DNA from 4 places in the Paenibacillus sp. JDR-2 genome. Region 1 is predicted to be linked to each of the others. Evidence: riboswitches for the same ligand, from Rfam matches in the RefSeq annotation. Region 1 holds a riboswitch; each other region holds the start of a gene.
The links. A riboswitch is a leader RNA that binds a small molecule or an ion and turns the genes downstream of it on or off. The one in region 1 is predicted to bind ZMP and ZTP.

Region 1 (3,206 bases):
GATATTGCTCAATTAGCCCTTTGCCCAGCAAGGTATTAAGCGCCGTATATAAAGTGCCTGCACCAAGCTTAACGCGCCCGCCGCTCCTCTTCTCGGTATCCTGCATAATGCCGTATCCATGCGATGGCTCCGTATAGAGAACAATCAGGATATAATAAAACGCTTCAGTAAGCGGCAGCATCTCTTTCATGTCTTGTCATCCTTCCCACCATTCAAACTATATCGTCTGTCGATATATCTTATGCTTATATATTAAGTCTCGATATATCGACTGTCAATATAATTTTGGGAAATTTATCAAAACTAATCTCACAAGAAAAAGAACATGCCGAGAGTTTCGACATGCTCTAATAGGTTTCTTCTTTGCTTAGCGAATCGGGATATAAATGGTCATGCTGATTTTCTGCGGCGTGGAGTTCAGAACATCCGTCACTTCAAAGTCCGGTCCCTCTCCCCGCTCATAATTGCTGTTAGGCAGCCAGGTTCCATAGATGTATTTCCATGCGTTTTGTCCAATTTCGGGCATAGTTCCGTTGCGGAAAGCCGCGTATTTGCCGGAAGGAAGCTCAAGGCAGGCGAAGCCCTCCTCTACCTCCGCAAATGAAGTGACCTCCTCGCCTATAAGGAACGAAAAAGCACCGTCCTCGCCGTAACCATGGGGGATGCCGTAAGCAAAAGCCGGCCGCGCTTTGTTAGGGATGCGCATAAAGTATTCATGATTGCCAAAGTGCGCATAGAATCCCGGAATCTCCTCGAAATACCGCTCGTTGTTCAGATTGGTCGGGTAGTTATAACCGATAATACGAGTCGCTGGCCGTTCAATGATGTCCGGTTTGTACATCGTTAATCCTCCTCGGATATTAGCCGTTAATGCGACGAGATCAATGGGGAGCCGCAAGGCAAGCAGCGGCTGATGCTTCCTGTACTGTGCCGGAGCCATGCCGAAATAACCGGCAAAGGCACGGGTAAACGCCTCCTGCGAGCCGTATTGGTAAGACACCGAGATATCAAGCACCGTGTGGCGGGTAACCCGCAGCTCTTCGGCAGCCCTGCTTAACCTTCTCTTCCGAATGTATTCCTGCACCGTAAAGCCCGTAATGGCATGGAATAGCCTTTGAAAATGGTACAGCGAAAATCCCGCCCGGATTGCAATCGCCTCCAAGCTAAGGGCTTCCTGCAGCTGTTCTTCTATAAAGGTAATCGCATATTGGATTCGGGTGTAATGTTCCATTCGTAAGATTGATCCAGCTCCCTCGCTCATCGTTACGGCTATCCTATCAGGAAAACGTTTTTTATATTTGATCAAGAATGCTCTTTTGGCACCCAATCATATTCCATCAGCTTTGCGGTGTGCAGGGCCCTCTCCTCGCCATGAAGCCGGCTGATGACATAGAGGGACATATCGATGCCGGCCGAAATGCCGGCGGACATTATGATTTTCCCGTTATCTACGTATCTGGCGGTCTCGGAGATTTCGGCGGATGCCGGCGCGACCTGCCTCAGCTCCTCGGTTGCAAGACGATTCGTCGTCAGCTTCAGCCCTTCCAGCACTCCTGCCTTCGCAAGGATCAGCGCGCCGGTGCAGACGGATAGCAGCAACTCCGACTCGTCAGCGCATTTCCTGATCCAATCGGTCAGCACCTTGTTGTGCATTTCCTGACGGGAGCCCCAGCCGCCGGGGATAAGCACGACATCGGGCTTGGGACAGTCATGAATGGTATAGGCCGGATTGACGCTCAGATTGCCTAGGGCCGTAACGGGACTGTTATGCTCCGCCACGGTGAACACATGGAAATCCTGCCCGCGATTGCTGCCCGTAATAAACACTTCAAACGGTCCCGTAAAATCCAGCACTTCAACGTTGTCGTAGATCAGAATAGCTACATTTCTTCTCTTCTGCATCCGCTTCATCCCCTCAATGAAAAAAGAGTATCATCTCTAAAAGAGAACCGATACTCTGCCCAGGCGTACGGCTGATGACGTATGCGCTCCCTCGTGGTTCTCCACGTTTACGCCAGTCGCGCATACCAGATATTTACTTTTATCATAAACCGGGCATATTCGCGGAGCAAGCTAAATTTTGCGGAAACAAATAAGGACAAGCTGACGTCTATGTATTGGAGTGTTCAAAGTAAAGTTAAGGGCAGGAACAAGGGATGGGTGGCTATGAAGCTAAGAAGATGGCAGAAAAGCACCGCGTGTATACTGCTGCTCCTCATCATCGCAGGCGTATTGGAATATAAGGGCATTATCTGGCATAACAACCTGTTCGCGTCTAAATACAAGGTAAGAGGGATTGATGTGTCCCGCTATCAGGGCGAGATTGATTGGGGCAAGGTTGCCGGCAGCGGCAAATGGCAGTTCGTCTATATCAAGGCAACCGAAGGAAAGGATATGACGGATAAGGACTTCAAGTCGAATTGGGAGCAAGCCGGAAGCCAAGGGATGAGGATCGGCGCTTATCATTTCTTCACAACGCAAAGCACCGGCGCCGAGCAGGCGGCGCATTTTATCGAAGAGGTACCCAATGAGCCCGCTAACCTCCCTCCCGTTATCGATATCGAGATTGCTCTAGATAAGGATGCCGCCCGCATTCAGCGGGAACTGACCATTCTCTCCAGCCAACTGGAGGAGCATTATAAGCAGAAGCCTATCTTGTATGTCACTTACGATACCTTTAATACCTACATAGCGGGCAGCTTCAAGGATTACGAAATCTGGATCAGGGATATCGTCAAGCATCCGCGTTTACGAGAAGACCGTAGTTGGTTATTCTGGCAATACAACAACCGGGGTCATATCCCCGGCATCGATGCGTATGTCGATATTAACGTTTTTAACGGAGACAAGGAACAATTTAAGGCGAGGTTTGATCGTTAAAAAATAGAAGCCGAAACTTCTTTGGAAGCATCGGCTTACGGATTACTTTTCAATTTTATAGGTAAACTTCCACTCGGCCGTATTCCCTGAATACCTGCCGCGGTTCTCCGTCACAACGACCTTCAATGCTTTATTGACGGTTTTTGTGATAGACGATGCCTTTACGGCATCATTGGCTGAGTTGCTATCGGGAATTTTATCCTGCTCTTCGGCATATGCCTTCAGCTTAATGCTGTCCGTTGATTTCAAGCTTAAGGTAATGCTTTTGTTTTCCTGTACTTCCTTGCCATTCACGTAAGCCTTAGTCAACCACTCGTTACCGACAT
Region 2 (3,206 bases), 330 kb from region 1:
TGTCCGTCGGACAATAATTCGCCAAGGGGCTTTTAATCCCTTTTCTTGCCGTTATTTTGCAGATACCGTCCCATCCTTGTTAACCTTTACGTTGAAAGAAATCTTGTTGAGCTTCGAATAAGTCGTTTCATTATAAGCTTCTTCCCGCAGAATAGGTCTTGTGTTATCGATTTTCACCGGCGTGATTTTACTGCTCACCTTATCCCCGTCGAACGTCAGGGTAGCAATCATGGAGTCGTACGCTTTGTTCGAGCGCTGCGTTGGGGTAAATACAAAGTTGCCGAGGGAATAGAAGATCGGTTTGCCCTTATACGTCTCGATGCCCTGCAAACAATGGCTGTGGCTGCCGATTACGGCATCTACCCCCGCGTCGATAAAAGCTTTCGCATACGTTCTCGCATAATCCTCCGGGTAATCCTGGTATTCGTTATTCCAGTGGATATAGATGACCGTTATGTCCGAATATTTAACCGCGTTCTTGACGTAACGCATCATCGTATCGAAATCGTAACCCGAGGCGATACCCGCCTTGTTATTCCCCGCGTACCAGCTTGGGCCCGAGAGCACCCGGCTGATGCCAACGATCGCAACCTTCTTCCCGTTGACCTTCTTGGAATAAGCGGTGAATGCCTCGTCGATATTGCTGCCGGCCCCGGTATGGCCAATCTTGTATTCGTCCAGATAATCTATCGTGTCGGTCAGCGCGTCCACCCCGTAGTCGAGCGTGTGGTTATTCGCGACGGATACTCCGTCGATTCCGGAGTTAACGATCGCTTGCAGCGTTTTGGGCGCGGAACGGAAGGTGTACGTTTTAATCGCCTTTTGACCGCGTGTCGAGACCGGAGTCTCCAGATTGGCGAAGCTGATGTCCGAACCGGATAATAGGCTGCGTACCTTCTCAAACGGGTAATTCACGCCATACTTCTCTATATTCGCCGCAACCTTCCCGTCCAGCAAAATATCCCCCGCAAAGCTGATCTCGATCGGCTTGTCCTCTGTGGCTGCCGGCTGTGCCGAAGCAGAGGAGGCTACCGCCGTCACATTGCCCGCCGCCTCCAGATTAAAGCCCAGAAAAAGAAGCAAAGCCATAACGTATTTAAGCACTGTCATTCGCATCGTACCCTCCATGGAATCTATGTATCTTCCAACCAAGACTACTAATGTGTATGCCGGAAGGAAGAAATAGATTACTAGAAGGGAAAGGCTTTTCTTTCGTTCAAACTTTTGATACAGTAAGAAAAATAACGTTGTATGCGACTGGCGAAAAAAGTGGAATCAACCACGAGGGAGCATGCAGATTGGACGTTCCGTTCGCCTGGGAAAAGTATCTGAGGATAGACTCGCGTTTTTTCGCGAGCCTTCCGCGGATACTTTTTTTCGTTCATGAACAAAATGGCATGGAGGGATTGGAATGACAAAACTCTTGAAAGCGAAGGAAGCAGCAGATCAGGTATACGAAGGAATCCGGACAAAGGTGGAGAAGTGGAAGCACAACGGGATCCAGCCTCGTATGGCGGCCATTCTGGTCGAAGGAGATCCCGCATCGGCCTATTATGCCGGGGCCAAGCAAAAAATTGCCGAGAAGCTGGGCGTAGCTTTTACTCTCCACGCGTTCACGGCAGAGGTTGCGGAAGAAGAGATCCTTCAGCTTGTTAATCGGCTAAACAACGATCCATCCGTTCATGGCATAATGCTAGAACTGCCCCTGCCCCGGCACCTGTCGGCGAGCACGATTGAGAAGGCGATCTCCCCGCTGAAAGACGTGGATGGAGTTACGCCTGCTAACAAGCTTGCTACGGTAACGGGTGACAGCGGTCTCTATCCGGCCACTCCGCAATCCTGCATCCGGCTTCTGCAGCATTACGGTTATACGCTCGAAGGCAAGAATGTAACGCTCGTCGGACGCGGCCAAACCGTCGGACTCCCGCTGTTCCATATGCTTCAGCGCGAGAACGCCACCGTAACCGTCTGTCATTCGCGCACGCCGGACATCGCTTCCCATCTGAGCCATGCCGAAATCGCCTTTGTCGCGGTTGGCCGTCCAAATATCGTTGAGCAAAATATGGTTCATTCCGATCTGGTTATTATCGATGCCGGAATTAATGAAACGCCGCAGGGTAAAATGGTTGGCGACGTAGCAATCGACGTTCAATCAAGCGCAGCGGCGGTATCCCCTGTACCTGGCGGGGTCGGAACGTTAACAACGGCTATCCTGTACGAGAATCTAATGAAGGCTATTGAGCTTCAATTCGGGGAGCGCAAATAAATGACGACAACAATGACGTGGGATGTTTCCATCCGCCATTTCCTGCAGCAAGCCGGCAGCTCCAATCCTACGCCGGGTGGAGGAAGCGTAGCCGCATTGATTGCTGCGCTTGGAGCTTCGATGACTTCAATGGTCGGGAACTTGACTCAGGGAGATAAATTCGCCGATATTCAATCTGCTATCGCTGAAGTCATAGAGCAGATGCGTCGATCAACGGCAGAATGCGAAGAGCTGCTTCAGGCGGATATCTCTTCTTTTAATAGATACATGGATGCGCTCAAGCTCCCTAAGAGCTCGGATGAAGAGAAACTTATACGCAAAAACGCGCTTCACCAAGCTGCGATTCAAGCGATTGATGTTCCACTACGCCTCATTGAGGTGTGCCGGGAAGGTCTGGCCTTTACCCACCGCATTGCGGATTCTTCTAACAAAAACGTCATTTCCGATCTGGGGATTGGAGCAATCTTGTTCGAAGCCGCGGCGCAGTCTGCACTGCTGACGATCGAGATCAATCTTGCCTCGTTAAAGGACTTGGAGCTGAAACGGCTGTATTCGGACAAAGTGGCTTTGCTAATGAACGAGATTCAGGATCTTAAAAGCAGTTCCCTGCAAATCACCCGCAATCGCATCCTAAATTAATTTTCCATACGAAATCCAATGTAGCTGAAAAGAAAGAGGCTGTCCCTTAGTCAACTTAATGACTTATAGGAACAGCCCTTTTACTTAAGCTTCCTCTACTATCGCTACGCCCCAACGCTCAAGCTCAATCGTTTCACCCGAGCGGAGCCCGAGGTCACCGAGCAGCTCGGCGCCGTCTCCATGAGGATAGACGAAGGATTGCGGTTCATCCGAATAATTGAAATAATAGCGGATTGTTTTGCCGGACTCGTTAGTCCCCGTCTTAACGATAACCGGGAACTGAAGCTCCTGGTCGACTCCC
Region 3 (3,206 bases), 1.2 Mb from region 1:
GGGATTACGGCCGAGCAGCTGCGGAGCGCTGCGCCGGAGGCGGTAATCGATGCTCCTGCGGCAGCCAATCCGGATGTAACGGAAGCGCCGCGCTCGCCAGGCATGAAATATGCGCATTATGCTCCGGAGGGCGATCTCCGGATTGTGCTGGGCGAACCCGCTAAGGCGGTAAGTTACATTCAGGAGCAACTAAGCCTTTCGACAACAACGTCTATGAAGACCGGTGTTCTGACTTTCGACGAGAGAGCAGCCGCTTATGATGCCGATCTAATCCTTAGCTACGGCAGCGAGCTGCATCCGGAACAAGCGGCGCATAACCTGTACGCAGCACTCCGCCGGTTTGACTCGGAAGGCATTCAGCTTATATGGGCGGAAGGCTGCTCCGAGGAAGGAATAGGCCTTGCTCTGATGAATCGTCTGGCGAAGGCAGCAGGACATCAAATCGTCCGGGTATAGAGTAGTATGTTTGTCCCCTTGTCCGCATATCTTGGTTAAGAATGGATGTGGACATGGGGGCGATAGCGTGACTGATGCAACTTTGCATGCCGGACAATTCGCGACACTGCTCATTATGGCGGTTGCGCTTGGCATGGATGCTTTTTCGTTAGGAATCGGAATCGGGCTGAAGGGGATTCGCCTGCGCGATGTGCTCAGGTTAAGCAGCATCATTGCGTTATTCCATGTGCTGATGCCCCTTGGCGGCATATATGCCGGGCATTTTGTCAGCGGACTGCTTGGCCATGTTGCGACGATGGCTGCAGGCGTACTGCTGCTTTTGCTTGGCGGACACATGATTTATAGCTCGCTCAAAGGGGAAACGGTGCAAACGATGGATTACCGTTCCTCGGTCGGAACGTTCTTATTTGCTTTCAGCGTCAGCATCGACTCCTTCTCCGTTGGCGTAACTTTGGGTATGTTCGAGGCCGATATTTTGCTGACGGTGCTATTGTTTGGCTTTTTCGGCGGATTGATGTCCGTTCTGGGACTTCTGCTTGGTCGCCGTGTCAGTGAAAATCTGGGCGGCTACGGGGAGGCGCTCGGCGGGGCGATCTTGCTCATTTTCGGTCTTTTATTTATATTTTAATACAACAATGGAATCAGCCATACCAGAAAGGGGAATGCAGCATGACGCGCATCTTGTTTGTTTGTACCGGCAATACCTGCCGCTCGCCGATGGCGGAAGCCATGCTGAGGACGATGGCGCGGCAGAAGGGGGTTTCGCTGGAAGTCCGTTCTGCCGGAGTATCTACCATTGACGGTCTGCCGATCTCGTCGCATGCGGCTACAACGCTGCGGGGCAAATCGGTGGAGCATAGGGGCTCGTCTCGCGCATTAAGCGGGGAAGCCATTGCTTGGGCGGACCTCATTCTGACGATGACAGCCGGACACAAACGCGGCTTGCTCAACTACTTCCCTGAAGCCGTGGATAAAGCGTATACGCTTAAGGAATATGTCAATCAGGATACCGCCGTTCAGGCCGACATTGAAGAACTGGAACGCTTATATACGGAAATGCATATGAAGCAGGTGCTGGGCCAGCAGCTGTCGGCTGCGGAGCGTTCGCGTCTTCTGGAGCTGGAACGCCGGATTCCGAGCTTTGATATCGCTGATCCGTTCGGCGGAACGCTGGGCATGTATGAAAGCTGCGCCAAAGAAATCGAAGAGAGCCTGAAGGCCCTTCTTCAAATGCTTCAAAAGGGATGAAATTCCATGCCGGAATTAGGCCTGATTTATGCGTATATTTGATTGATTTTCACGGTTGAATAAGCTATCATGAAGGTAACAAAGACGGTTTCCGATGTAACTGGCGACGGAAGTGGGTAACCACGGTGGAGCATCGGAACATACGGCCGGTCGCCTGGGCAAAGAGCAGCATGCTACTCATAGCATGTCATGCTCTTTTTTCGTCTTTTTGAGGATTTTAGGTATAATAAGTCCGTATGATTCGACAACTAGCAGGAGGGTTTTGCGTTGAAAATTGCAATTGGTGCAGATCATGCGGGTTACCGTCTGAAAGATGAAATTGTTCCGTTTCTTTTATCGCTTGGTCATGAAATTGAAGACTTGGGCTGCGACTGCAGCCAGTCGGTGGATTATCCCGATTATGCGCTGCCCGTAGCAGACAGAGTGGCCAGCGGCCAGGCTGACCGCGGCATTCTGATCTGCGGCACGGGTATCGGCATGTCAATCGCGGCGAACAAAGTTCCGGGTATCCGCTGCGCGCTGGTGCATGATATGTTTTCGGCACAAGCAACCCGCGAGCATAACGATACAAACGTGCTTGCGATGGGAGAGCGTATTATCGGCCCTGGTCTTGCACAGGAAATTGTCCGCATCTGGATGGAAACACCGTTCTCAAGCGGCGAGCGCCATGTTGGGCGTGTCCGGAAAGTGAAGGAAATCGAGCAGCAGTATACGGTTCATCCTTAGGTCCATGCTTTCGAAGCAAGAATTATCATTAACCGCTTAATTAACCGGCCATTGGTGTAATTAATCCTTAAGCGATTCGTGTGATCATTCTTTGTATTCATAGGAGGTATGTACAATGAACAATCAAAAGGAAACCATTACTATTGCAGCTGACGTAGAGATTATTGTTAGGGAGCTTGTTGCGGCAGGAGGACTGAGAGCCGGCCAACTGCTGGTTATCGGCACCAGCACAAGCGAGGTGCTTGGCCGCCGGATCGGTACTTCGGGGACGGTCGAGACGGCGTCTCAAATCTATGCAGGCATTGAAGCGGTCCGTAAGGATGTAGGTTTTTATCCGGTTTATCAATGCTGCGAGCATTTGAACCGGGCGCTTGTCCTTCCCCGTGAGGCGGCGGACAAGTATGGACTGGATGAGGTCGCAGCCGTTCCTGTTCCGAAAGCAGGCGGTTCGATGGCGGCTTATGCATACCGGCATTTGCCGGATGCCTGTCTGGTTGAGACCGTTCAGGCACATGCGGGTATCGATATCGGCGACACCTTTATCGGCATGCACCTGCGCCGGGTTGCCGTTCCGGTCAGACCGTCAATCCGGTCGATTGGAGCAGCCCATGTCACAATGGCTTTTGCAAGACCTAAGCTGATTGGCGGTGCGCGTGCGGTTTATACTTTGGAAGACAGCGGCCTGGCGTCAGAGCAGACGTCAGGAACTTGCGAATAATCATATTTAGGAGGCTTTTCACAATGGAAAACTTACGTAACCAAGATCCTGAAGTATT
Region 4 (3,206 bases), 2.3 Mb from region 1:
CTAGCTCCCCATCATCGAACACAATAATGAAATCATCAGTACAATAAATTAGCTTGCTCCAATCAATTTGATTACATTTCATAATTGCTTCGAACCAAATCTTATACGCACGGATATGCCAGTCCCAATCCTGTAGTGACCAATGGAGATAAAGCATAACCATTTTGTTTAAAATAGATTTTTCATCTATTCCAGCCTGATAACGAATGGGGTGATTACCGACGTTCCAAATGGAGTACAGAGAAGCACCATTATTAAGTTGATCAATTCGTATTCGTTCAAGTGCTGGATGGAAAATTGCATCTGCTGTTGTGTAAGGATCCCCAGTTGCATATATGTTTAGGTAACAAATTTTTTCTGTTTGAGTTTTTTGGGCAATTTGCTTTATTACTTGCTTAATTGCATCAGGAAGTTCCCTACATACTTCTTCATAAAGCATTTCCGCTTGATATTGAGACAAGTAGATATAAATAAGTATCCCAGACTGATCAATTATGCGATCCAGCTGTCCATCAAGGTCATAAAACAAATTGTATTGCACTGTAACAGAGAGCTTATTTGATTGATATGTTAAAGCCTTTATAGTTACTAGTGCTTCATTATTATAATTATAATTCTCTTCATAACAGATTGTATTCTCTATTGTTAAACCATTCCTGCAGTTAAATTCTATATAACGAATCGGTCGACCTTTTTCATAGAGAATATCTTCAATAGAAACCAGTTTTCCGTCATTATATGATCTAATAATCAACCGAGATTCTAGGTGTTCATAATAAGCCACCACATTAATTAAAGAATCTTGATGAGAAACCCAAATCAGACCGTTTTCGTCCTTCCCATAAGAAGTTTCGTCTTGGCCCTCTGTAACTCTCCCCACTGGCTGCTGGTTTCGCTCAAACCAATATGGACATGGAGAATATCTTTTTCCATCTGTAAATTCCCACCGGCTAACTTGTAGTTCACTCCGTTTTTTATAAGATAAGAAGTTCTCCTGTGCATCTAAAGCTAAGTTTATATATGTTTCTATTGTAATAGACATTAATTTATTGCTCCCTAAAATATAGTCTTTTGTAAGTATTAGGTTTCCACTAACGTTCCTCGTTTATGGAATGCTTATTTCGAATTATTAAGTTTATTTCCTGATTCTGTACATCAACAAATTTTACTAATAATGCAATTTTGTCCTCAGAATTAATACGTTCCCAATAGTAGTCTGCTATTTTATCAATTGAATCGAAGAGTGGTACTTCAATTGGATCACCTTCGAATGGTTTAAGTACACCATCCAGTTCCGTTCTATAGGTATATATACAATGACCTATTCCCTTCTTGAAACGGTTGTATTGATAGAGGTTACGTATGCAAATTGAATGGTCGTTGTCTTGTGTTCTAAGAATTGATAAGCTGTATTGCTTAAGATCTGTGTTAATTATACCTGAGATTCTTGGGGTAAAGTGGGGAGCATCGGGTTCAAACTCTCTAAGCATTAATGATTCATAAAAGGACCTGTAATTCTTTAATCCTTCATAAATAGTTTCAGTTTGATCACCATTAGAGACAATGTGTACGTTATCCCAATGCCGAATAGGATAGTAAAATATGAGCGAAGGGTCCTCCACTAGAGCAGGATCAAAGGCTTTGTTTCTTATACTAAAACCTTCTCTTTCAAATACTCGATTTCTACTGTTCGTGCTTCTTCCCATAATCCAATACACCTGTACATAATGCGATCCTGAAGGAGTCATACCTACAATAAGCGTTCTTCCGGGATAAGGATTCTCAAACAAAGCGTGTTGAAGTTTGTTCATCTGCATCTGCTCCTCTCGAATAAACACAAAGAGGTAAGGGGAATCCCCCTTACCTCTGCCCAGGCGTACGGCTTTAACTTATATGCTTCCTCATGGATCCCCATGCTCCGCCAGTCACATATAAGACTCTAAATTATATTCATAATACCAATTTCTCTCAACACTTTTCAATGCATTGTTTTCATAAACTAACGTTACCCGATAGTTTAATAAAAAGAAGACGACCACTTAATGAAGTAGTCGCTTCAACAAATCAGGACAGACCAAAATGCTTTTCAATTGCCGATAACATATGGTCTTTATTTGATTGAACTGTTCTCGTTAGCCACTTTAATTCATACTGCTTGGCTTGATGCAGATAGTGATTTGAGGCTTTAACAACATTGTTTAGTGTTTCCTCTCTAGCCCGTTTCGGTTCAGATAAAGTGGGAAACAAATCCTCCATGCCTCTCAGGTGGTCTCGGTCTAAATATTCTGATCGAATTAGTTCATCTTCTGCAAACAAATAAACAACTTGGTTGGGGTTAGATATCTCCCTTAAAAAAGCTGGCTCCATAAAAGTGTCTACAACTATTGGCTTCTCTTTACCCGTTTGTAATAAATCCAATATGATGAACTCAACACTTTCATCAAAGACTGAATTTAACCAATGACTTCTATCGTTCCCACGACCTAAAAAGAACCACTCCCAATCGATAAAGTGCCTCAAAATTGCCGGATGATCCTGTGGGTTAGCTTTTGATTGATATTCATAGGTATGGTCATCTGAAGAATAATAATTCATTCCCCACTTTGAGGCTAGCGACTTCGCCATAGTGCTTTTGCCACCGCAAGGTCCCCCACATATCCAATAAACGTGATCCAGGTAATTTCTTAATAATCGATCTGAAATTCTCATTGTTCTAACATCCCCTTGTTTAAGATTAATTCTTACAAGGGGGAAATTCTCATTCTGGTAGCACTAACTGTCCAAGTTGCCGGCATTTCTACACCGCCTTTCTATAACAGTTTCCCACAATATTATCCATTTGTGAATACCCTTACATTGATATGATCCACTACGTTAAACTGCCCTTTAGTTCAACAAAAACGCAGCCGAACGTAATACGCCGGCTGCTGTTGTTCTGTATTGAACTAAAGTCTCCCGTTAGAGTAATGGATCAAGTCAACTAAATCTCATGCAGCCAACGTTCAATTTCGTTAAGTTTCTCTGCATAAAGTTTAATATTTAGAATGGTCCCTGCAACCTGTTCTGTCCCGGATTTCTGTTCATCTGGATCTGTACAATCAATCCATAAAGACCGCTTCAGACAATATTCTAACCAGTCCAACTTCCCTAAAAAGCTATTTGCCAGTATCATTCTCCAGTTTGCATGGATATGGGTTTGTGTAGTT

Region 2: it holds a riboswitch for ZMP and ZTP, as region 1 does, so the genes downstream of both, PJDR2_RS04615 (bifunctional 5,10-methylenetetrahydrofolate dehydrogenase/5,10-methenyltetrahydrofolate cyclohydrolase) here and PJDR2_RS03335 (DJ-1/PfpI family protein) in region 1, are expected to answer to the same signal.
Region 3: it holds a riboswitch for ZMP and ZTP, as region 1 does, so the genes downstream of both, rpiB (ribose 5-phosphate isomerase B) here and PJDR2_RS03335 (DJ-1/PfpI family protein) in region 1, are expected to answer to the same signal.
Region 4: it holds a riboswitch for ZMP and ZTP, as region 1 does, so the genes downstream of both, PJDR2_RS24665 (IMP cyclohydrolase) here and PJDR2_RS03335 (DJ-1/PfpI family protein) in region 1, are expected to answer to the same signal.

What each region holds. Positions count from the first base shown of each region.
Region 1 covers NC_012914.1:739,579-742,784, reverse strand. The annotation lists gene PJDR2_RS03345 (PadR family transcriptional regulator) at 1-190, opposite strand, end outside; gene PJDR2_RS03340 (effector binding domain-containing protein) at 368-1,231, opposite strand; gene PJDR2_RS03335 (DJ-1/PfpI family protein) at 1,303-1,902, opposite strand; ZMP/ZTP riboswitch at 1,953-2,032, opposite strand; gene PJDR2_RS03330 (GH25 family lysozyme) at 2,167-2,880, shown strand; gene PJDR2_RS03325 (hypothetical protein) at 2,923-3,206, opposite strand, start outside.
Region 2 covers NC_012914.1:1,067,916-1,071,121, reverse strand. The annotation lists gene PJDR2_RS04620 (CapA family protein) at 52-1,110, opposite strand; ZMP/ZTP riboswitch at 1,244-1,328, shown strand; gene PJDR2_RS04615 (bifunctional 5,10-methylenetetrahydrofolate dehydrogenase/5,10-methenyltetrahydrofolate cyclohydrolase) at 1,412-2,266, shown strand; gene PJDR2_RS04610 (cyclodeaminase/cyclohydrolase family protein) at 2,267-2,905, shown strand; gene PJDR2_RS04605 (beta-galactosidase) at 2,990-3,206, opposite strand, start outside.
Region 3 covers NC_012914.1:6,694,154-6,697,359, reverse strand. The annotation lists gene PJDR2_RS29385 (L-threonylcarbamoyladenylate synthase) at 1-456, shown strand, start outside; gene PJDR2_RS29380 (manganese efflux pump) at 572-1,084, shown strand; gene PJDR2_RS29375 (low molecular weight protein arginine phosphatase) at 1,126-1,704, shown strand; ZMP/ZTP riboswitch at 1,791-1,871, shown strand; gene rpiB (ribose 5-phosphate isomerase B) at 1,972-2,430, shown strand; gene PJDR2_RS29365 (TIGR01440 family protein) at 2,546-3,148, shown strand; gene glyA (serine hydroxymethyltransferase) at 3,172-3,206, shown strand, end outside.
Region 4 covers NC_012914.1:5,625,387-5,628,592, forward strand. The annotation lists gene PJDR2_RS24660 (hypothetical protein) at 1-1,042, opposite strand, end outside; gene PJDR2_RS24665 (IMP cyclohydrolase) at 1,092-1,811, opposite strand; ZMP/ZTP riboswitch at 1,862-1,939, opposite strand; gene PJDR2_RS24670 (hypothetical protein) at 2,065-2,709, opposite strand; gene PJDR2_RS24675 (phosphotransferase) at 2,981-3,206, opposite strand, start outside.